3 regions of the Arthrobacter sp. G119Y2 genome follow, and region 3 is predicted to be linked to each of the others. Evidence: predicted binding sites of a transcription regulator. Region 3 holds the regulator's gene; each other region holds the start of a gene.
The links. Region 3 encodes LexA, which represses DNA repair genes until DNA is damaged. Its sites were predicted from a motif close to TCGAACANNTGTTCGA; they were not measured.

Region 1 (7,371 bases), on a different contig from region 3:
CGTGCAGCCGCCTTTCGAGGGGCCGTTCGGCACCACTTTCACCTTCCTCGATTCCGAAGGATACGCCGTCACGGTGCACAGTCAGGGATAGTTTGCACTTCACTGTTCCGTCTCAGTGCCTGGCTGTGCGAGGAGCATGTGACCGCTTAAACCGCCTTCACCACCGGCAGGTCCGACCACTCCGTGGTGAAGCGCGGGGAGGCGAATTTCCGGGCCATGGTCCAGTCCGGTTTGGCGGAAGCCATCCCGGCCAAACCCAGACCGATGCTGGCGGCGCCGTACTTGTCCGTGACCTGTGCCAGCAGCGGACCGATGTCCGGCTGCTCCGGGCCGGCGTCAAAGAGATCAAACACCGGCTCTGCCCCGGCAGGGGACAGGCCGGTGAGCATAATGCCGGCCTTGGCGTAGGGCGCACCCTCCACCACCTGTGAGTCCATGGCGGTGATGGCGGCGCGGGTCAGCACCAACGGATCGGCTGTGGGCCGCTCGAGCCGCACTGTCGCTGAAGGCGATGATGCCGCCGTCGTATTGAACCGGGACGTCGCGGCAAAGACCGTCATCACCGTGGCTAGCTGCCCCTCCTTCGCCAACCGGATGGCTGCTTTTTGTGCGTAGAGGCTCATGACCTGGCGCATGGATTCGCGGGTGGTCACCGGCGTCGCAAAGCTGCGCGAAAAGAGCACCTGCTGTTTGTCGGCGGATTCGGTTTCCATTGGAATGCACGCGGTGCCGTTCAGCTCCAGCACCGTCCGCTGCAGCACCACGGAGAACTTGGCGCGGATCACGACGGGATCGGCGTCGCGCAGGTCCGCAATCGTGTGAATGCCCAGAGCGTTCAGCCGGGTTCCGTTCCGCGCGCCCACACCCCACAGTCCGGTGACCGGCACCCGGGACATGATGGTGTCGACGACGGCGGGACCCAGGGCGTCCAGGTTGCACACCCCGCCCAGATGCGGATTCTGCTTGGCAATCCGGTTGGCGAACTTGGCCAGGGTTTTGGTGCTGCCAATCCCCACGCAGACGGGCAGCCCGATGTTCCGCGCCACCGCGGCCCGAATTTCGGTTCCGCGGCTGCGCAGCTGTTCATCGGTTCCGTTCAGGTGCAGGAAGCACTCGTCAATGGAATAGATTTCCTGCTCCGAGGAAAAGCGGGCCAGCAGCTGCATCACCCGCGAACTCAGGTCTCCGTACAGTTCATAGTTGCTCGAGCGCTGCACCAGGCCCAGTTTTGGTGCGGCCTCGGCCAGCTTGAACCACGGCTCTCCGGTTTTGATGCCCAGGGCCTTGGCTTCATCGGAGCGCGCCACCACGCAACCGTCATTGTTGGACAGCACCACTACCGGAATGCCGGCGAGCGACGGATCAAAAACGCGCTCGCAGGAAACATAAAAGCTGTTGACGTCCACCAGAGCGAACCGCTGCTGCTCAGCCACGGCGAGCTCCTCGGCTGCGGCCGCACCAACCGGCGGTACTGCAAGCTAGACGTGGTGCAGGCACCGGGTCACCACGCCCCACACTGACAGTTCGGCCGGATCCGGCACCGGAATATCCGTTGAACCGGGGCTGTCCGCATGCAGGAAGATGCCCTGGCCGGTGAGCAGCAAACGCCGGATGGTCAGCTCGCCGTTGAGGACGGCGACGACGACGGAACCGTCCTTGGGCGTCAGGGAACGGTCCACGATAATCTCGTCGCCGTCGCTGATGCCGGCGCCGTCCATGGCATCGCCGGAAACCCGCATGATGAACGTCGACGTCGCATCCCGGATCAGATGCCGGTTCAGGTCGATGCCGGCGTCGTAATAGTCCTGGGCCGGGGAGGCGAAGCCGGCCGGCAGGGTGGAGGAGCGGGTTGCTGCTCCCTCTTCCCCGCCGCTCGGGCGCTGGGAAGGGTTCGAGGAAAAGACTGCCATGACCCGCCTCCCTAGAACACACTTTCGAATGCCTTCAGGTTAGCACCGCCGCCGCCGGGCCGGGCTGCCGCCGCGCAATTCCTGCACCGAACCGGAAGCTTCCGCCTGACGTTCACTTGGGTGGGCCCGCCCCGGGTTGCAGTACTGTTCCCTAGCCGTGGCTATGGCCCGCCCCCTACGCTGAAATCCGGGCGGCGGCGCAGCCGTCCCAGACGTGGGTCAGGAGCTCAATATGAAGCAGGCACCAGTTCGTACCGTGATCAGTCCCGGCCGCTACGTCCAGGGGGCGGGCGCCATTCACCGCCTGGGCGAGTTTCTGGCGCAGATCGGGAAGAAACCGCTGTTGGTGGCCGACGACGTCGTCTGGGGTTTCGTGAGTCATGACATCACCGTCTCGCTGCAGGTGCAGGAACTGCCGGTGACCCGGGAAGTCTTCAACGGCACCCCCACTGCTGCCGAGATTGACCGGTTGACCCAGGCCATCCGTGCAGCCGAAGCCGATGTGGTGGTGGGCGTCGGCGGAGGCAGCACCATCGATGCGTGCAAGGCCGCCGGAGATGCGGCCGGGATCCGCTGGGCCTCGGTGCCGACGGTTGCGTCAACCGATGCGCCGACCTCCGCCCTCGCCGTCGTGTACACCGCCGACGGTGCGTTCGAGGAGTACCGGTTCTTTTCCCGGAACCCGGACCTGGTGCTGGTGGACTCACAGATTGTCGCCAACGCCCCGGCGTCGTTCCTCGCCTACGGGGTGGGGGATGCGCTTGCCACCTGGCTTGAAGCCCGGGCCACGGCAGCCTCCTTCTCGCTGACCATGGCCGGCGGGCTTCCGACCGAGACCGGAACCGCTCTGGCCCGTTTGAGCTGGGACGTGCTGTGGGAATTCGCGCTGCCGGCGCTGGATGCGGCCCGTGACCATGTGGTCACGCCGGCGCTGGAGAAGGTCATTGAGGCCAACACCCTGCTCTCGGGCCTCGGGTTTGAATCCGGGGGACTGGCGGCAGCGCACGCCATCCACAACGGCCTGACCGCCGCGCCGCAGACGCACGGACTCGCCCACGGGCAGAAGGTCAATATCGGGTCTTTGACGCAGCTGGTGCTTGAGGGCGCCCCCACCGCGGAGGTCAGGGACTTTGTCGAGTTCACCACCCGGGTCGGCCTGCCGAACACTCTCACCGAGGTGGGCTTGTCCGTGGACGACGCGCGGGAACTGGATTTGGTGGCGGAGGCCGCCACGGTGCCGGGTGAAACCATGAAGTCGATGCCGTTTGACGTTGGTCCCGCGGACGTGGTGGCGGCGCTGAAGTCCATCGAACGTTTTTCCCGGCGGGTGCGGCGGGAAGCGGGCCTCCCCGAGCCCGTCCCGTATAAGGCGCATTGAGGCAGCTGCATTCTCGTTCCCGCGGGTCTGCCGTGCAATCGTTGGCCTGTTGGCGTTAACCCTCTCTCTGCTGCTGGATGGTCTCGCTAGCAAGGAACAGCCAAAGCGCGGCTTTAGTCATCGGCTAGGGCTGGCCTGCGGGAGCCGAAGCCGGCGCCGACGTACCTGCGGGGCTGGGCACAGCTGGTTCGGAGGTGGACCCATCGCCGGTGGTAAGCGAAAACAGCGCCAGCGTGGCCAGGATTCCGATGGCCAGGTACGCCACGATGAGCACGCTGCTGCTGATCGTGATGACCAGGGCACTGCGCGGGCGGGGACGGCGCCTGACCAGGGCGATAATTGCCAGCACGAGCGACAGGCCTGCCAGCGGGAGGAAAAGGGGCAACAGGAACACCGATAGGATCAGTGAAACCAGCGCCACGATGCCCGACGGCGTTCCCAGCCACGCGCTGTCGGCCTGCGTTGGCGGTGGCACGCTTTGGGGCGCCGCGTTTTTTGCCCTTTCCGCTGCCGAAGCACCCGCCGCGGCGATGCGTTCCACCGGACCCAAGCCGGCCAGAATGTCCTGCACCTGAGCCGTGGTGGGCGGGCCGGGCAGCGCGGCCGCAGCGGAGGTGATGTGTTCCGTCACGGCGTCGAGGACTTCGGCGCGGTCTTCGGTCCCGGCCAGCATCCGGTCCAGATCCTGCAGATACGCCCGGACCAGGGGGTGGGCAACGATGTGCTCGGGATGAGTGTCCGCGTCCGCGTTCATGGCAGTTCCTTCAGTTGGGTAGTTGTGCGGGCGAACGGCTCAGGTTTCAATGTCCTCAGCCTGCGGCTCGAAACCCTGCCGCTTGCCGTGCATCCAGAGCACGATGTCCAGCTCCCGCAGGTCGGTAATCGGCTCGGTGATTCCCGACTTGGCTCGGATCTCGGCCAGCCGCTCGGCCAGCACGCCGTCGGCATAGGACGTGTGCCAGTAGAGCCACTGGTCCTTGGGGCCGGGCAGCGCGGTCACCCGGCGGATGATGGAATCGTAGACCGGGATCAGCCGCGGCCTTTTCCGGGCCATGATCTTGCTGGTGGTGCTGGGGCCAACTCCCCACCCGGCGTCGTCAGCCTTGCCGCGGAGCAGGTTCCACAGCTGGCGGGCGGGGCTGTCAGCGCCCAGGTCTCGCACCGGATCGGCGTCGGGCAGGTCCACGTCTGCGGGAATCTGCGCCAGGAGATCGGAGATTTCCTCCGCCCGCGTCTCCAAGACGGCTACTGCGGTCCGCGGCGGAATCTTCACCGACCTGAAGGATGCTGCTACGAGGTCATCGGCGGTAATCCGGTTCACGGTTTCGGGGGCATCGCCTCCGCCGGCCCAGGAATCGAACCGGGAGCTGCTGCGGACCATTCCGGTGCGCGGCATAATCTCGGTGAAGAAATCCCGCAGATTCTGCGCTGCCGTATCAACGGTGATTTCGCCCGTCGAAATAACGCGTTTCATGGTTCCCCCGTCGGTGGGTTGGAAAGTCATAAAGCAGGTGTTGCTTCCACACCCTACTGTCGTTCTCTAGAGTTCGACCATGCCCATTACCTTCAGCCCCATGGCCAACTCCGAGCAGGATTCCCGTGACCTGGTGGAGTTTCTCACGTCCAACCGGTTTCCGTTCCACGTGCGGGCCCGGCATTCGGAGGAGTCGGCGCGGGAGTCCGTGGCCAGCGGGCGCTTCTGGTCGGAGGAATCCCTCGGCTACTGGATTAACGACGGCGCCTCCCGGATTGGGCTGGTGGTCCTGGAAGACCTCGACGAGGACACTCCCATGTTTGATTTACGCCTGGCCGAGGAGTTCCGCGGCAAGGGTCTGGGGCCGAAGGTGCTCACCGCGCTGTGCGCCAAGGTGTTTGAGCAGTTCCCGGAACCGGTGCGGTTTGAGGGCCAGACACGGGAGGACAACATCGCCATGCGCAAAACCTTCCTCCGGACCGGATTCCTGAAGGAAGCCCACTACCGTCTGGGCTGGCCCACCGCTGAAGGTCCCCGGGTAGCCTCCGTCGCCTACGCCATCCTGCGCCAGGACTGGGAAAGCAAGGACACCACATCGTTCGAATGGGATGACCTGCCGGCCTGACCGGGGAACCGCCCGCCTGCCCGTAGACTCTGGAGAAATAACCGGCCGCCGGCCGAGAAATTCGGGGGAATTGTGAGCACGGAAACGGCCATCTCGGTCCGCGGACTGACAAAGAAATACGGCGCCACCACCGCAGTCGACGATCTGTCCTTCGACGTGCAGGCCGGCACGGTTTTCGCTTTCCTCGGCACAAATGGAGCCGGCAAATCCACCACCATTTCCTGCCTGACCACGGTCATTCCCTTCAACGCCGGAGAGGCATCGGTGGACGGCGACGACGTGCGCACCGCAGGCGGCGCCGTGCGGAAGAACATCGGCGTGGTTTTTCAGGATTCGGTCCTGGACCCGCTACTCACCGGCCGGGAGAACCTGCGGACGCGTGCCCGGTTCTACTCCCCGGACACGGGGGCCAACGAGGCCCGGATTACGGAGCTAAGCGCGCTGATCGGTCTCGAGGAGTTTGTGGACCGCCCCTACGGCACGTACTCCGGCGGCCAGCGCCGGCGCGTGGACATTGCCCGCGCACTGCTGCATTCGCCGTCGATCCTCTTCCTGGATGAACCCACCGCCGGTCTGGACCCCGCCAGCCGGGCCCTGGTCTGGTCCACCATCCGCGAGCTGCGGGACCGCCACGGCCTCACCGTCTTCCTGACCACGCACTACATGGAGGAAACCGAAGAAGCGGACCGGGTCTGCATCATTGAACGCGGCAGGATCATCGCCGACGGAACTCCCGCCCAGCTGCGCGCGCGGCACAGCAGCTCAATCCTCAGCATCACCACCGACGACCGCCCCGCGCTGCTGGCTCTCGCGGCGGAGGAGGGTGCCGGGGTCCGGGATGAGGACGACGGCGGCGCGGTGCGGCTGGTGGCCGGCGACGCCGCCGCGGCACGCCGCATCCTGAACCGGCACGGAGACCACGTCCTGGACTTTGAGTTCCGGCACGGCACCATGGACGACGTGTTCCTGGCGCTCACCGGACGCGAGGGGGAAGCAGCATGAGCGTGGTCCTCACCCTGATGTCCCGCAACCTCCGCCTCTTCTTCCGTGACCGGCTGGGCGTTTTCTTTTCGCTGCTCTCGGCGCTGATCCTGTTCCTGCTCTACACCCTGTTCCTCGGCAGCGGGCAGGTGGATGATCTGCAGCAGTCCTTTCCCGGCGCCACCGAGGCCGAGGTGAAGGGCTTTGTGGACACCTGGATGTTCGCCGGCATTGTCGGGATCACCTCCATCACCACCGGCCTGGGTGCCATGAACGTCTTTGTGGAGGATTCGGCGTCCGGCCGGTTCCGGGACTTCCTGGTATCACCGATCCGCCGCGAAAAACTGATCCTCGGCTATCTGCTCTCCGCCGGCGTCGTGGCCCTGATCATGACCACCGTGGTGCTGATCATCAGCCTCGTATACCTGTATCTGGTGGACGGGGTGAGCTTCGGTCCCGCGCAAATTGCCACGGTGTACGGCTTTTTGGCGCTGAGCTGTCTGGCATTCGCGGCGCTGAGTGCGTTTGTGGTTTCCTTTGTCCGCACAGCCGGAGCCTATTCCGCGCTGTCCACCATTGTGGGAACGATCCTGGGCTTCCTGGCCGGTGCCTACATTCCCGTGGGCGCACTGCCCGAAGGTGTCCGGGCGGTCATCAACGCGCTGCCGTTTATGCAGGCGTCGGTTCCGGTCCGGCAGGAGATGACGGCGGATTCGCTGCAGGCCATGGCCGGCGACCAGCCCGGCGCCGTGGCGGAACTGCAGGAGCTCTTCGGCATCACGGCAACCATGGGGGACTGGGAGATCAGCAACGGCTACGTGGTGGCTGTCCTGAGCGTCATGGCGGTGGTGTTTACCCTGCTGGCGGCCGTGCAGATCCGCCGGCGCATCGCCTAGAGCCGCATCCGGACATCGAATGGCTTAGGGCCGCGGGTCACCCGCGAGCATCGCCATGCTGATGGCGTCCACCCACTCGCCCTCCCAGAACAGGGCCTCGCGCTGGC
Region 2 (7,371 bases), on a different contig from region 3:
CGCCTCCGCCGCGGGTTCAGCCCAGCCGGGCGGGTCAATGCGCAGGACTGCGGCCCCCAGCCCGGCCAAAAACCGAGTGGCCACCGGTCCGGCGATAATCCGGGTCAGATCCAGCACCCGGACTCCGGCCAGCGGGCGCTCCGGCGGGGACCGCGGGCTCAGCGGAGGCGCCGAGACCGGATTGGTCCAGCCGATCAGGGGCTCTTTCCCCACTGCCGCTCCCGCGGGGTGCTCCGCCCATTCTTCGGGACTCCGCATCCGCGCCGCACATCCTCCGGCGGAGATGACGGCCGTCTCCAATGCCTGGCCCTCCCAACGGGCGACGGCGGCCGCCACGGTCCCGCGGCTAGGCACAGTCCCGCGGTTGGGCGCCATATCTGCCGGAAGCCCGAGAACAGCCAGGGCCGCACGCCGGTGATGCGGCGCGTTGGTGTGCAGGCGGATCCAGCCGTCGGCGCACGGGTAGTCTCCGGCCAGCGCATCCCAGGGCGGCGGGACGGTCCATCCCTGCGGGGTGAAAGACTCCGCGAACCAGGCCAGGGACAGGTCCTGGTCAACCACCGACGCCGTGCTTCCGCCCAGCCGGCGGGACAGGTCGGCGGCGGCTCCGCCTGCCTGCTCCACCGCCCACCCGGCAAAGGCGCGCACGGGGAAGGCGGACTCGATGCTCATATTCGGCTCCTTTCTGCGTGCCACCGGGGCACCGGTGGGGTACGGTACTCACACGCTAAGGGGCTGCTGTCCCTGCGGACAACAACGGGAACAGGAACGGGAAGACGGTCCGGGGCGGACTTCGCACAGCAGTGGCCGCTGCCGGACCCGGAGTGCGGGGCAGACAGGTGCGGGGGAGAGCAAGGTATGCAAATGGAGCAGGAACAGCCGGTGCCGCAGGAACAGTGGCGGGCCGTTGCTGCGGCGCTCGCCGACGAACGCAGGCTGCGGCTGTACGCCCGGGTGATCACCGCCGCCGAGCGCGGCACTCCGCTGGACGGGCAGGATTTGGAGCCCAAGGAACGCAAATCGCTGGCGGCCCTGCAGAAGGCCGGGCTGGTCTCCTCCGGGGCCTGCGACGTGCAGCCGGTGGGCGGCGTGTTTGCCAGGCTGCTGGCGAGCGGCAAGGAGCCGCCGGAGACTTCGGCGGGGAGGTTCCTTGTGAAGGGAAAAATCTCGGCCTATCCGCGGCGGCAGGCGGACCGGCTGGAGCTTCTCCACTTCATTGCCGGGCACGTCTTTGAGTCCGTCCCCGCACCGCCCGGAGAGCTGCCCGTACTCAACGAACGCGCCATCACCGAGCGGCTTGCAGAATATTCCGATGACCCCGCCGCCATCCGCCGCTATCTGGTGGATGAAGGCATCGTCTCCCGCAACCCTGAGGGTTCGCGCTACTGGCTGTCCGCTCCGCGGCCGGCGGACGGGTGGGAATTCGCCTAGTAGGCGGACTGCAGTCGGAGCAGGGGCACAACCGTTGACTCCCTTGCCGGAGCGGGCGTCTGATGGAAGGAGCCGCGGGGACTGCGCCGGCTTCGGAGCGCAGCAGGCGACGGCTTCACAGGGAGGCGTTCATGGCCGCCAAGTTCACCGCCCACGGCGCAGAAGCCACCCATCCCGGTGCCCGTGCAGCAACGGATCTGGGATCACCGGCGTCGTCGTACCGGCTCAGTGCACCGCCGGCCGTCCTCCATCCGCAGGCCGGGCCGATACACCCGGAAACCCCGGTGGACCCTTCCCCGGCTTCCGGCACCGGCGGGCATCCTCCGGCCAGGCACAGCCAAGAAGCCCCGTCACCGCATTCCCGGCGTCAAATGGCGCTGGTTTTCACCGGGCTGATCCTGGCCGTCCTGATTTCGTCGCTGGACCAGACCATCGTGGCAACGGCTTTGCCCACGATCGTGGGGGACCTGCAGGGGCTTGACCACCTGTCCTGGGTCATCACCGCCTACCTGCTGACGTCCACAATCGGTCTGCCGATCTACGGCAAGCTGGGGGACCTGCTGGGACGCAAGAATATCTTCGTCTTTGCCATAGCCGTGTTCCTGGCCGGATCCGCGCTGTCCGGACAGGCCCACAGCATGGCGGAGCTGATCGGTTACCGTGCGCTGCAGGGCGTGGGCGGCGGCGGGCTGATCATCGGTGCCCAGGCCATCATCGGAGACGTGGTATCCGCCCGTGACCGCGGGAGGTACATGGGGCTGATCGGTGCCGCGTTTGGAGTGGCGTCAGTCAGCGGCCCGCTGATCGGCGGCTACCTGACCGAATACTGGTCGTGGCGGTGGGTGTTCTACATCAACCTTCCCCTGGGAGCGGTGGCACTGGCGGTTATCATCACATCGCTGCACCTTCCCGCGCGCACCGGACCGCGGCCCAAACTGGACTATTCCGGCGCGGCCCTTTTGGCCGTGACCAGCGCGGCCCTGGTCATGCTGACCAGCTGGGGCGGAACCACCTATGCCTGGACGTCCCCGACCATTCTGGGACTGGGGGCGCTGGCCGCCGTCGGGGTGGCTGCGTTCATCCCGGTGGAACTGCGGGCCGCCGAGCCGATCCTGCCGCTGCGGCTGTTCGGCAACCGCAACTTCCTGGTCTGCACCCTGGTGGGCCTGTCCGTGGGGCTGGCGATGTTCGGCAGCATTTCCTACCTGCCCACCTTCCTGCAAATGGTCAACGGCGCTTCGGCCACTATGTCAGGGCTGATGATGCTGCCCATGACGGCGGGCCTGCTGATTACGTCCATCGGCACGGGGCAGCTGATTTCCCGGACCGGAAAGTACAAGATCTATCCCGTCCTGGGTGCGGCCGTCATGATCGTTGGGCTGCTGCTGCTCTCCCGGATCTCCAACACCACGCCGTACTGGTTCACCGCCGCGGGCATGTTTGTGCTGGGGCTGGGCATCGGTGCGCTGATGCAGAACCTGGTGCTGATTGTGCAGAACAGTGTTCCGGGCCGGGACATGGGCGCCGGTGTTTCCTCCGCGAACTATTTCCGCCAGATGGGCGGCTCGCTGGGAATCGCTGTGTTCGGATCGGTCTTCATCAGGCGGCTCAATGACCAGGTGGCCGAGGACGCCCCGGTGCAGGCCGCCGGGGTACTCCGCAACGGGGTGAACTCCATCAGCCCTGCGGAACTGAAGACGCTGCCGGAGCCGGTGCGGGAGTTTATTGCCCGGGCCTTCGGCGAGGCCCTGCCTCCGATTTTCCTGCTGGGCATTCCGGCCCTGGGCGCGGGCTTGGTCCTGGCCCTTTTCATCAAGCAGATTCCGCTCTCCGAGACTGCGCGGGTGCAGCCGGGGACGGCGGCGAAATGAACCGGCGGCGTTTGTCAGGAGGGCACCGTACACTGGTGTTATTCGAACATGTGTTCGAAGATGGTGATCTGGTAATTGATCCGGACAGGTGGTGTCCGGAGTCTGCAATCCGCTGCGGTGCAGCGGGCTGATCATGGATGCAGGCTCAACTCTGCAGTCCGCATCGGCGGGAGAGGGAACTGAAGTGGGTGTCTTCAGTGAAGCAGTAGAGGTGGTGTGTTCTCCGGGCGGACAGCCGCTGCGGTTGTCCTGGAAGGGGCGCACGTACAAGGTGGCCGCTGATCCGGTGCGCTGGTATGAACGCCGGAACTGGTGGGACGAAGAACCGCGGGCCGAGCGCGGACACGGCGCGGGGCTGGTGGATTCGGAGATCTGGCGCATCCAGGCCCGGCTGAACTCCAGCTCGCCGCTGCGGACCCTGGACATCTCCCATGACATCTCCACCGGCCGCTGGCGCCTGATCCGCATCCATGACGCCTTGCGGGAAAGTGCCTAAGCCATCCCATGAGCTTTACCCATCTGCACACCGCCAGCGCCTTCAGCGCCCATTACGGAGTGTCCTGGCCGCAGGACCTCGCCGCGGCCGCCGCCGCCGACGGCGCCGACGCCCTGGCCTGCACCGACCGGGACGGGCTGTACGGAACCGTCAAGCATCTGCGGGCCTGCATGGACGCCGGAATCGATCCCGTTGTGGGAGTGGACCTGGCGGTGCTCGGCGAGCCGGACAGAGACGGCAGCCCCGCCGTGACCGGGCGGGTGGTGGTCCTGGCCCACGGACACCGCGGCGGTGCGGGGTACCGAGCGTTGTGCCGGCTGATTTCCGACGCTCACGCGGGCACATCCGCATCAGCGGCACGCAGGGGCAGCAAGCCGGTCGGTGTCACGCTGCAGCAGCTGGCCGCCCGCGCGGCGGGGGACGGCGCGGGGGACAGCGGGGGACCCGGCCCGGTCCTGACCGTGCTGGTAGGCCCCTATTCCGACGTCGGAATCGCCATGCGCAGCCGCAGCTACGCCGTCGCCCGCACGCTCTTCTCCCGCTGGCAGGAGGTGCTGCCCCGCACGGCGCTCGCCGTGGAGGTGGTAACCCACCTCAGCGCGCCGGGAGGAAACCTCAGCCTCGCCCATGCTGTCCGCATGTTCCGGCTGGCCGATGAAATGCGGCTGCCGGCCATCCTGACCAACGCCGTTCGCTATGTCGATGCCGACGGCGCCGCCACCGCCGATGTCCTTGACGCCGCCCGCGCGCTGACGTCCATGGCCCGGCTCGGGGACCTGCAGCCCAACGGGCAGGGCTGGCTGAAAAGCGCGGATCAGATGAAGGCGCTGGCCCGGGAAATCAGCGCCGAGGCCGGTTACGGGGGTGCAGGGGCGGCGCGTCTGCTCCGCGACACCGAGGCGCTCGCCGATACCTGCCGGATGGATCCGCAGGCGGACATGGGATGGAAGCAGCCGGTGGTCCCGGAAGCCTCGGTCATCGGCATCACCAGCGCCCCCATGGCCGAGCTGGTGCGCCGCTGCGAAGCGGGAATCGGGCGCAGGTTTCCGTCCCGGGAGCTCGGCGGCTCCGCGGAAGCGCGGATGCGGACCCGGCTGGCCCATGAGCTGGGCATCATCGAGCGACTTGGCTTTGCCTCCTATTTCCTGACCGTCGCAGAGGTTTCCTCGATGATCACCGGCATGGGGGTGCGCGCCGCGGCCCGGGGATCCGGAGCCTCCTCGCTGGTGAATTATCTGCTGGGAGTCAGCCACGTCAATCCGCTGGCCCATGACCTGATCTTCGAGCGTTTCCTCTCGCAGGACCGCTCAACACTGCCGGACATCGACATTGACGTCGAAAGCGCGCAGCGGCACAAGGTTTACCACCGCATCTTCGAACGCTTCGGCGCTGAACGGGTGACGCTGATGAGCATGCAGAACGGCTACCGTGCCCGCGGTGCGGTGCGCGACGCCGGCATGGCGCTGGGTCTGGCCGAGGAGGACATCGGGGCAGTGGCCAAACAGCTGTGGCGCTTTTCGGCCCGGAAATTCCGGGAGGCGCTCGCGGAAAAGCCCGAGCTGCGGGAGGTGGCCGAACGGGTGGAAGGCAACCGGCAGCTGGATTTGCTGGTGGACCTGACCGAACGCCTGGACCGGCTGCCCCGGCACATTTCGATGCATCCGTGCGGAGTGATCCTGGGAGACGCCTCCCTGCTGGACCGCACTCCGGTGCAGCCATCCGGCCTGGGCCTGCCCATGTCCCAGTTCGACAAACACGATATGGACCCCATGGGCATGCTCAAGCTCGATGTGCTGGGCGTGCGGATGCAAAGTGCCATGGCCTACGCCCTGCAGGAGGTCCGGCGGCTGCATCCGTCCAAGGCGGACACCGTTGCCGCCGGCGCCCATCCGCCCGGACCCGACGGACTGGGCCCGGACTATGTGCACGAGGACGGCTCCATAAACCTCGACGCCGTGCCGCTGGACGACAAACCCACCTATGACCTGATCTGCAGCACGCACACGCTGGGCTGTTTCCAGATTGAGTCCCCGGGTCAGCGGGAACTGATCGGCAAGCTCGCCCCGCGCGAGTTTAATGACCTGATCATCGACATCTCCCTGTTCCGCCCGGGACCGATGAAATCCGACATGGTCCGTCCGTTCCTGGAGCACCGGCACGGCTTCTCGCCGGAGGTGTATCCGCACGAAGCCCTGCGCCCGGTCCTGGCGGAAACGCACGGGGTGACGGTGTTCCATGAGCAGGTGCTGCGTACCTTCGACGTGTTTACCGGCTGCGGCCTGGCCAAAGCGGATGAACTGCGCCGGCTGCTGGGAAATGAAGACGCCGAAGGATCCGTGGAGGACTACTTCCGGACCGAAGCAGGTAAGCGCGGGTATTCGGCGGAGGTCATCGACAAGGTCTGGGACACGCTGAAGGCCTTTGGCAGCTTTGGTTTCTGCAAGGCGCACGGAGCCGCTTTTGCCGTTCCCACCTACCAGTCCGCCTGGCTGAAGGCCCATCACCCCGAGGCATTCCTGGCCGGCATCTTCGAACACGATCCGGGCATGTATCCGCGCCGGCTGCTGGTGGCCGAGGCCCGGCGGATGGGTATCCCCATCCTGCCGCTGGACATCAACCGCAGCGGTGAACAGTACCGGGTGGAGCGGGTGCCGGCGGTCCCGGCGTCGCCCGGGCATCCGGCCCGGCCGGAAAAACTGGGAATCCGGCTGAGCCTTGCCGGAATTTACGGGCTGTCCGCAGCGGAACTGCGGCGCATCACCGCCGGCCAACCCTATGATTCACTGGCTGACCTGCGGGCCCGCGCCCGGGTTGGACGCAGAACCCTGATCCGCCTGGCCTCCCTGGGAGCCTTTGATTCCCTCGCCAGGGACACCGGCTCGGCAGCCTCCCGCGCGGATTTGCTGCACCATCTGGATACGTCACCGCCCCGTCCTGCCGGGCGGAAGTACGACCCCATCCCCGGCCAGCTGGCACTGCCGCTGGGGGACACCGAACTGGAGAACCTGCAGCCGGACCTGCCCGAACCCACGCTGCGCGAGAAGGTGCGCACCGAACTGGACCTCCTGTCAGTGGACGTCAGCGCCCACCTGATCGACAGCTACGGCCCGCTGCTCACGGACCTTGGGGTGACCAAGGCCCGGGAGCTGATGGATCTGCGCAACGGATCCGAGGTGCTGGTGGCCGGCATCAGGGTGGCCACCCAAACACCGCCGATGCGCGGCGGGCGGCGGGTGGTGTTCATCAGCCTTGACGACGGCACCGGCTGCGTGGACTGCACCTTCTTCACCGAAGCCCAGGAAAAGACCGGCCCGCTGCTCTTCGGCACCCAGCTGATGCTCGTCCGCGGCCTGACCCGCCGCACCGGACCGCGCGGCATCAGCATGCAGGCGCTGGAGGCATGGGACCTTAACGACACGGCCTCCCTGCCCCGCCTCCAGCGCGGCAGGTTGGTGGGGCCCAACTCCAGCGGATAACATCGAAGGGGCGCAGAAGGAGCCGGTCACGTCCTGACCGGTCCAGGACGCCGTACAACGAAATCTAGGAGACAACCGTGTCAGTGCCAGAGAAGTT
Region 3 (7,371 bases):
GTTGGCGTGCGTTTCCTGACCGCCGAAGACGGCCGCGAACACGTTGAGCTCAGCGGCCCTGCCGTCCTCGTGGCGCGCGGCACGCTCCTCTAGCGTCTAACCTCCAAGCCTCTGGCCCCGGCCCCGCCGCCGGAGTCCCGGAACACGGAAAACCGCCTCCCCGGAACGGAATAATCAGCCCGGGGAGGCGGTTGAACCAAGCATGGAAAGAACCACTGACAGTTTCGGCGGCTAGCTCACGCGGGCTTTGCGCTCGACCTTGATGATCCGGAAAGACTTGGCAGTGCTGTGGCGGGACACGGAGAAACCGTCGCCGAGCTGCTCGGCCATCCACTTCTGCAGCGAGTCCGCCCCCAGATTCTTCTGGACAACCAGCCACGCGGTTCCTTCGGGAGCCAGGCGCGGCAGCCACAGCAGCAGCAGGGCATGCAGTTCGTCCTTGCCGATGCGGATGGGCGGATTGGACCAGATGGTGTCGAAGCGCAGGTCGGGGTCCACCTCATCGGGCCGCGACGCCGTGACATTGCCCAGGCCCAGGGCGGCGGCGTTGTCGCGGGTCAGGCCCAGGCAGCGCTCATTGACGTCCACGGCGAACACCCGGGCGTCCGGGGACTTGAGTGCCATGGTGAGGGCGACCGGCCCCCAGCCGCAGCCAATGTCAAGGAGGTTGCCGGCAGGGGCGGGCGCAGGAACTTCGTCCAGCAGGACCACGGTTCCCTTGTCTATGGCGTCGGGGCTGAAAATCCCGCCGGACGTGACGAGTGTGCGCTCCCGGCCGTCAAGAGTGACATGAAGCGGCCGGCGGACCTCGGGGCCCGAGGGCTGTGAACTGAAGTAATGGTCTGAACCCATAACAAACCAGAATAGTGGGTCTGTGGCAGGCTGCAGAAACCGGATGGAACGGCGGGAAGATCACGCCCCCAAATGTCCGTGCACTGACTTACCATGGAGAACACGGCTTATAAGGAGATTATGACGATCAACAATTCCCGCCCTGGCACATCCGGTTCCGCCCAGCCCAATACGGAGCTGAGCCCGGAGGACATCCAGGGGGTCATTGACAGGATCCTCGCCAAGGAGAGCGCCGCGGAGGCCAAAGCCCCCGGCGGCAACGCCCCGCGCGGCAGGGCCCAGGCCCTTTCTGACGACGTCGGGCATTCATCGCACGACGGCGACCAGGAAGACCTGGCCGACCGCCACGCACTGCGTCGCGTGGCCGGCCTGTCAACCGAGCTGGAAGACGTTACCGAAGTTGAATACCGCCAGCTGCGCCTGGAGCGCGTAGTGCTGGCCGGCCTGTGGAGCGAAGGAACGGCGGCCGACGCCGAGAACTCCCTGCAGGAGCTTGCTGCCCTCGCCGAGACGGCGGGCTCGGAGGTGCTTGACGGCATCATCCAGCGGCGCCTGAAGCCGGACCCCGGGACGTTCCTGGGCTCGGGCAAGGCCCAGGAACTCAAGGACATCGTGATGGCCACCGGTGCCGACACGGTCATTGTGGACAGCGAACTGGCCCCGTCACAGCGGCGCGGCCTGGAAGACATTGTCAAGGTCAAGGTCATCGACCGGACTGCGCTGATCCTTGACATCTTTGCCCAGCACGCCAAGTCCCGCGAGGGCAAGGCCCAGGTGGAACTGGCACAGCTGGAATACCTGCTTCCGCGCCTGCGCGGCTGGGGCGAATCCATGTCCCGCCAGGCCGGCGGCCAGGTCGGCAGCGCCAGCGCAGGCATGGGCTCGCGCGGCCCCGGTGAAACCAAGATCGAACTGGACCGCCGGAAGATCCGCACCCGCATGGCGAAGCTGCGCCGCGAAATCGCAGGAATGAAACCAGCCCGGGAAACGAAGCGCGCCAACCGGCAGCGCAACGAGGTTCCGTCGGTGGCCATTGCCGGCTATACCAACGCCGGCAAGTCTTCGCTGCTGAACCGGCTCACGGATGCCGGCGTCCTGGTGGAGAACGCACTGTTCGCCACCCTGGACCCCACCATTCGCAAGGCCCAGACCGAAGACGGCATCGGCTACACGCTGGCGGACACGGTTGGCTTTGTCCGTTCGCTGCCCACCCAGCTTGTGGAGGCGTTCCGCTCAACGCTTGAGGAAGTTGCCGACGCGGATTTGATCCTGCACGTGGTGGATGCCTCGCATCCGGACCCCGAGGGCCAGATCGCCGCTGTCCGCACTGTCCTCACGGATGTGGATGCCCGCAACATTCCGGAGATCATCGTCCTGAACAAGGCCGACGCCGCTGATCCGTTTGTCCTGGAACGGCTGCGCCAGAAGGAACGCCGCCACGTTGTGGTCTCCGCCCGGACCGGCCAGGGCGTCGACGAGCTGCTGCAAGCCATCTCCGAAGGCATTCCCCGCCCCGGCGTGGACCTGCACCTGCTGGTGCCCTATGACCGCGGTGAGATTGTCTCCCGGCTGCACAGCTCGGACACGGAAATCCTTTCCGTGGAACACGCCGAGGCAGGAACCCGCCTGCACGTGATGGTCCGCGAGGGCCTGGCAGCTGAACTGGAGCCCTTCGTCACCCATGAGTAAAGACACCACCGGCGAAGTCCTGGATCTGCTGGACACCGCCGTAGCCGGCATGGGCGGCCAAAACCGCCCGGGCCAGCACGAAATGGCCCGCCAGGTCACGCAGGCCATTGACGAGGGACAGCATCTGCTGGTTCAGGCGGGCACCGGAACCGGCAAGTCGCTGGCCTACCTGGTGCCGCTGATCCACCACGCGCTGGACAGCACCAAGCCCACGCTGGTCTCCACCGCCACGCTGGCGCTGCAGTCCCAGATTGTGGGCCGGGACCTGCCGCGCCTGCTCAAGACGCTCAAGCCCAAGCTGCCGCGCGAGGTCGACGTCGCGCTGCTCAAGGGCCGCAGCAACTACGTCTGCCTGCACAAGACCGGCGGGGGATTCCCGGAAGAGGAGGATCCCGCCGGTGCTCTGTTTACGCTCGGCGAAGACCGCGCCGTGGGCCATCCCGCACCCTCGCCCACCTCGGCGATGGGACGGGAAGTGGTGCGGCTGCGTGAATGGGCCGAGGAGACCGACACCGGAGACCGCGACGACCTTGTTCCGGGCGTGAGCGACAAAGCCTGGCGCCAGGTTTCAGTGACGTCCATGGAGTGCCTGGGCGCCCAGAAATGCCCGATGGCCGCCGAGTGCTTCAGTGAACGCGCCCGTGCCCAGGCTGCGGTGGCCGACGTCGTCATCACCAACCACGCGATGCTGGCCATCGCCGCGTTCGAGGGTCTGGCTGTGCTGCCGGACTATGACGTGGTGGTCATCGACGAGGCCCATGAGCTGCAGGACCGGGTGACCGGCGCCGTCACCGGCCAGCTCTCCGGAACCGTAATTTCCGCCGCTGTCACCGCGGCGCGCAAGCACACCTCCGCCAGCGTCGAAGAACTGGCCCAGGCCGGGCGCGCCTTCGACAAGTCCCTGGAAGGCATTCCGTCCGGGCTGCTGGCCAGCGGGCTGAACGAGGAACAGGAACAGGCGGTGGGCCGCGTCCGCGAGGCCTGCCGGGTGGCCCTGTCCGATTCCAAGCCGGAGCCCGGGGAAACGGCCGACGGCGGGCGCCAGACCGCCAGGTCCCGCCTCATGGCCGTGCTGGGCATCTGTGAGCGGCTCGTTTCCGCCCCCGATGCCGGGGAAGTGATCTGGGCGTCACGGCCCAGCTCCTTCTCGCCGTCGGGCGGCTACTCCCCGCCGGATGAGACCGCTCCGGCCACCCTGAACGTTGCGCCGCTGTCGGTGGCCGGGAGGCTGCGTGAAGGACTCTTTGACGGCCACACGGTGGTTTTGACCTCGGCAACCCTGGCCATCGGTTCCGAGTTCGGTCCGGTGGCCGGCGCGCTGGGGCTCCTGGGCCCCGGGGCACCCTCCTGGACGGGCACCGACGTCGGCAGCCCCTTCGACTATCCGCGCCAGGGTGTGCTGTACGTGGCCAAGGATCTGCCCAAGCCCGAACGGGGCACCTCCGAGGCGCAGCTGGACGAAATCGAGGCGCTGCTGAAAGCATCCAACGGCGGGGCGCTGGGACTGTTTTCCTCACGCCGGGCCGCCGAAGACGCGGCCGACGCAATGCGGACCAGGGTGGATTTTCCGATCCTGTGCCAGGGGGAGTCCTCGATGTCCTCGCTCGTCAAGCAGTTCTCCGAGGAGCCCGACACCTGCCTGTTCGGCACCATGTCGCTCTGGCAGGGCGTTGACGTGCCGGGAACCGCCTGCCGTCTGGTGCTCATTGACCGGATCCCGTTCCCGCGTCCGGACGACCCGCTCATGACGGCCCGCACCCGCGCGGTGGCCAAAGCCGGCGGGAACGGGTTCATGTCGGTGGCTGCAACGCATGCCGCAGTCCGGCTGGCGCAGGGGGCCGGGCGGCTGATCCGCGCCGCCGGAGACCGCGGAGTGGTGGCCATCCTGGACTCCCGGATGGCCACTGCCCGCTACGGCAGTTTCCTGCGGGCCGCTCTGCCGCCGTTCTGGTCCACGACGGACCGTTCCGTGGTCCTGTCGGTGCTGGGCCGCCTGGCCGAGCAGTCTGCGGCGCAGGAGAAGGTTCCCGGAGCCCGGAAGTAGAACAGAAGACAAGCAAAAGGGCGGCCGGAAAGAATCCGGCCGCCCTTTTGTGTGCGTCGTCTGGCGTGTGTCGGGCTAGAGGGAGCGCATGACCGAGACGACTTTGCCCATGATGACGGCGTGGTCGCCCACGATGGGCTCGTAGCGGGTGTTCTGCGGCAGCAGCCAGGTGTGGCCGTTGCGCTGGCGGAACGTTTTGACCGTGGCCTCGTCGTCCAGCAGGGCGGCTACGATGTCGCCGTTCTCGGCTGTGGGCTGGCGGCGTACCACCACCCAGTCACCGTCGCAGATGGCGGCGTCCACCATGGAATCACCCGAGACCCGGAGCATGAAGAGGTCACCGTGTCCCACGAGCTGGCGCGGCAGCGGCATGATGTCCTCAACCACTTGCTCGGCCAGGATGGGCCCGCCGGCAGCGATCCGGCCGACCAGGGGAACCATGGCAGTGTCCACGGAGGTGGAGAGCTCGGTGACCGTGGCCAGGCCCGCGGAGGCGACCTCACCCTCGGCGGAGCGGCCGCCTGCACTGCCGGAGCCGCCTGCGGCCGGGAGCGCCGGCTCGGTGCGGCGTGGGCTGTCCGAAGGCTCCCCGTCGGCGCCGGGGGAAGTCGGCTGTCCGTCGCGCAGCATCAGCGGAATGAGGATTTCCATGGCGCGGGGGCGTTTGGGGTCGCGGCGGATGTAGCCGAGCTTCTCCAGCTGCATGAGCTGGTGGGTCACGCTGGACAGACTCGCCAGACCCACGGTGTCCCCGATTTCCCGCATGGTGGGCGGGTACCCGTTGGTGCTCACGGACCGCTGGATCATCTCAAGGACGGTTTTCTGCCGCGGAGTGAGGCCTTTCGCGCGCGCACGGGTGCCGGTCGCAGCTGGCTGATTGGTGCTGTCTTCGGAAGCAGTCCTGCGGGCCACGTGGGGTTCCCTTCGGGTCAGCTGGTCCGGGCGGTGCCGGAGCTGGTCGGGCGGATGTCTGGGCCGGAACGCTGTGCAAGCCGTGCCGGCGGGAATGTCAGAGGCAGCTGATTCAGTGGTCCTGTTCGAACCGTTCCGGGGCCCGCGCCCCGCACCGGCCCGGTGTGAACCGCCGAACCCTCTTCCTCTGGACTCAACGCTAGGCGAGGGGAGCGGCCTTTTCAAACATTTGTTCGAGCGAGTCTCGACTTTATTAGTAGATAGGTGCTAGAAATGAGTTCACAACCTTCGAACATAGTTTCGAAATCTTCACTCCGCACCGCTTTCACTTATTCGAATACAGCTTCGGCTCTGCCGTTGCTGCTCTCGAACCGGAAAGGTATTTCCATGCCAGCCCACGCATTATCCACACTGTCCCGGACCTCTGCCCCCTTCGCCCAGGCTCCGGCCCGGCCCGCAGCCGGGCCGGAAGCTGTTTCGCCCGCCGCAGCCTCCGGAGACCAGGCTCCGGCGGCCCGGCTCCGGCTCACGCGGCGGGGCCGGCTGGTGTTTATCGGCTTGCCGCTGATGCTCACGGCCGCTGCCGCGCTAACCGTGCTGGGCTTCTTCACCGCCCCGGCCGTCGCCTCGAACGGCGGGCCGGACGTCACGCGGACCCTTCAGGTGAGCGTCACTCCCGGTGACTCCCTCTGGGCCCTGGCCGAGGAATTCGCCCCGGAACGCGACCCCCGGGATGTGGTCGCCGACATCATGGAACTGAACAACCTGCCCAGCGAGCGCGTGCCGGCCGGAGTGCAGCTGTTCATTCCGGTCCAGTCCTGAATCCCGGGTCCGTTCCAAGCACAACTCAGAACGTAACAACCCGCTGCTGCGACACGGGGATTCTTCCCGCCCCGCCTTGGAGTCTTAAGCTGTAGTGGTGACTGAACAGCTGGAGAGACTGAACCGACTTCCCCTGCGCGATGACCTTCGCGGACTTGCGCCTTACGGTGCTCCGCAGCTTGACGTGCCCATCCTGCTCAACGTCAACGAGAACACGCACGGGTTGCCCGAGCAGGTGCGGAAGGCCATCGCCGCCTCCGTTGACCGGGCCGTGGCAGGCCTGAACCGCTACCCGGACCGCGAGTTCACCGAACTCCGGGAGCGCCTCGCCGCATATCTCGGCCACGGCCTGGGTACGGAAAACATCTGGGCGGGCAACGGCTCAAACGAGGTCCTTCAGCAGATCCTCCAGGCCTTCGGCGGCCCCGGACGGACAGCTATGAGCTTCCCGCCCACCTATTCCATGTATCCGCTGCTGGCCAGCGGCACCGGCACCCGCTACGTCACGGGCCTGCGCAGCGAGGACTTCACCCTCACGGCAGACGCCGCAGCGGACCAGGTCCGCGAGCAGGCTCCGAACATTGTCTTCCTCTGCACGCCCAACAACCCCACCGGCACGGCGCTCTCGCTTGATGTCATCGAAGCCGTCTATGAAGCCGGCGCTGCCTCGCAGGCGATCGTGATCGTGGATGAGGCCTACGCCGAGTTCTTCCACGCCGGAACCCCCAGTGCCCTGCAGCTGCTGCCCGGACGTGAGCGCCTCATCGTGTCCCGGACGATGAGCAAGGCCTTCGCGCTGGCCGGAGCGCGGGTGGGCTATATGGCGGCAGCTCCCGAAGTCACCGATGCGCTGCGCCTGGTGAGGCTGCCGTACCACCTCTCCGCCGTCACGCAGGCCACCGCCAACGCGGCCCTTGAGCACGCCGACGCCCTGCTCGCCAACGTCGAAGCCATCAAGGTCCAGCGGGACCGCATCGTCGCCGAGCTGCTGACCCTCGGCCTGAAGCCGGCGCCCTCGGACGCCAACTTTGTCTTCTTCGGCGGGCTGGAGG

Region 1: a site for LexA is predicted at 1,923-1,938, ahead of WKB88_RS09560 (LexA family protein). Genes of this name have one in related genera too.
Region 2: a site for LexA is predicted at 3,345-3,360, ahead of WKB88_RS12850 (DUF6504 family protein). Genes of this name have one in related genera too.

What each region holds. Positions count from the first base shown of each region.
Region 1 is NZ_JBBPFS010000004.1:57,682-65,052, reverse strand. It holds gene WKB88_RS09570 (VOC family protein) at 1-91, shown strand, start outside; gene WKB88_RS09565 (Y-family DNA polymerase) at 147-1,433, opposite strand; gene WKB88_RS09560 (LexA family protein) at 1,479-1,910, opposite strand; gene WKB88_RS09555 (glycerol dehydrogenase) at 2,143-3,288, shown strand; gene WKB88_RS09550 (HAAS signaling domain-containing protein) at 3,413-4,042, opposite strand; gene WKB88_RS09545 (DUF6308 family protein) at 4,082-4,792, opposite strand; gene WKB88_RS09540 (GNAT family N-acetyltransferase) at 4,842-5,387, shown strand; gene WKB88_RS09535 (ABC transporter ATP-binding protein) at 5,460-6,389, shown strand; gene WKB88_RS09530 (ABC transporter permease) at 6,386-7,264, shown strand; gene WKB88_RS09525 (GNAT family N-acetyltransferase) at 7,289-7,371, opposite strand, start outside.
Region 2 is NZ_JBBPFS010000005.1:227,608-234,978, forward strand. It holds gene WKB88_RS12835 (CoA transferase) at 1-672, opposite strand, end outside; gene WKB88_RS12840 (DUF2087 domain-containing protein) at 865-1,431, shown strand; gene WKB88_RS12845 (MDR family MFS transporter) at 1,563-3,302, shown strand; gene WKB88_RS12850 (DUF6504 family protein) at 3,487-3,798, shown strand; gene WKB88_RS12855 (DNA polymerase III subunit alpha) at 3,807-7,274, shown strand; gene thrS (threonine--tRNA ligase) at 7,352-7,371, shown strand, end outside.
Region 3 is NZ_JBBPFS010000011.1:47,108-54,478, reverse strand. It holds gene dapF (diaminopimelate epimerase) at 1-93, shown strand, start outside; gene WKB88_RS17705 (class I SAM-dependent methyltransferase) at 232-852, opposite strand; gene hflX (GTPase HflX) at 973-2,541, shown strand; gene WKB88_RS17695 (ATP-dependent DNA helicase) at 2,534-4,585, shown strand; gene lexA (transcriptional repressor LexA) at 4,661-5,497, opposite strand; gene WKB88_RS17685 (LysM peptidoglycan-binding domain-containing protein) at 5,885-6,319, shown strand; gene WKB88_RS17680 (histidinol-phosphate transaminase) at 6,417-7,371, shown strand, end outside.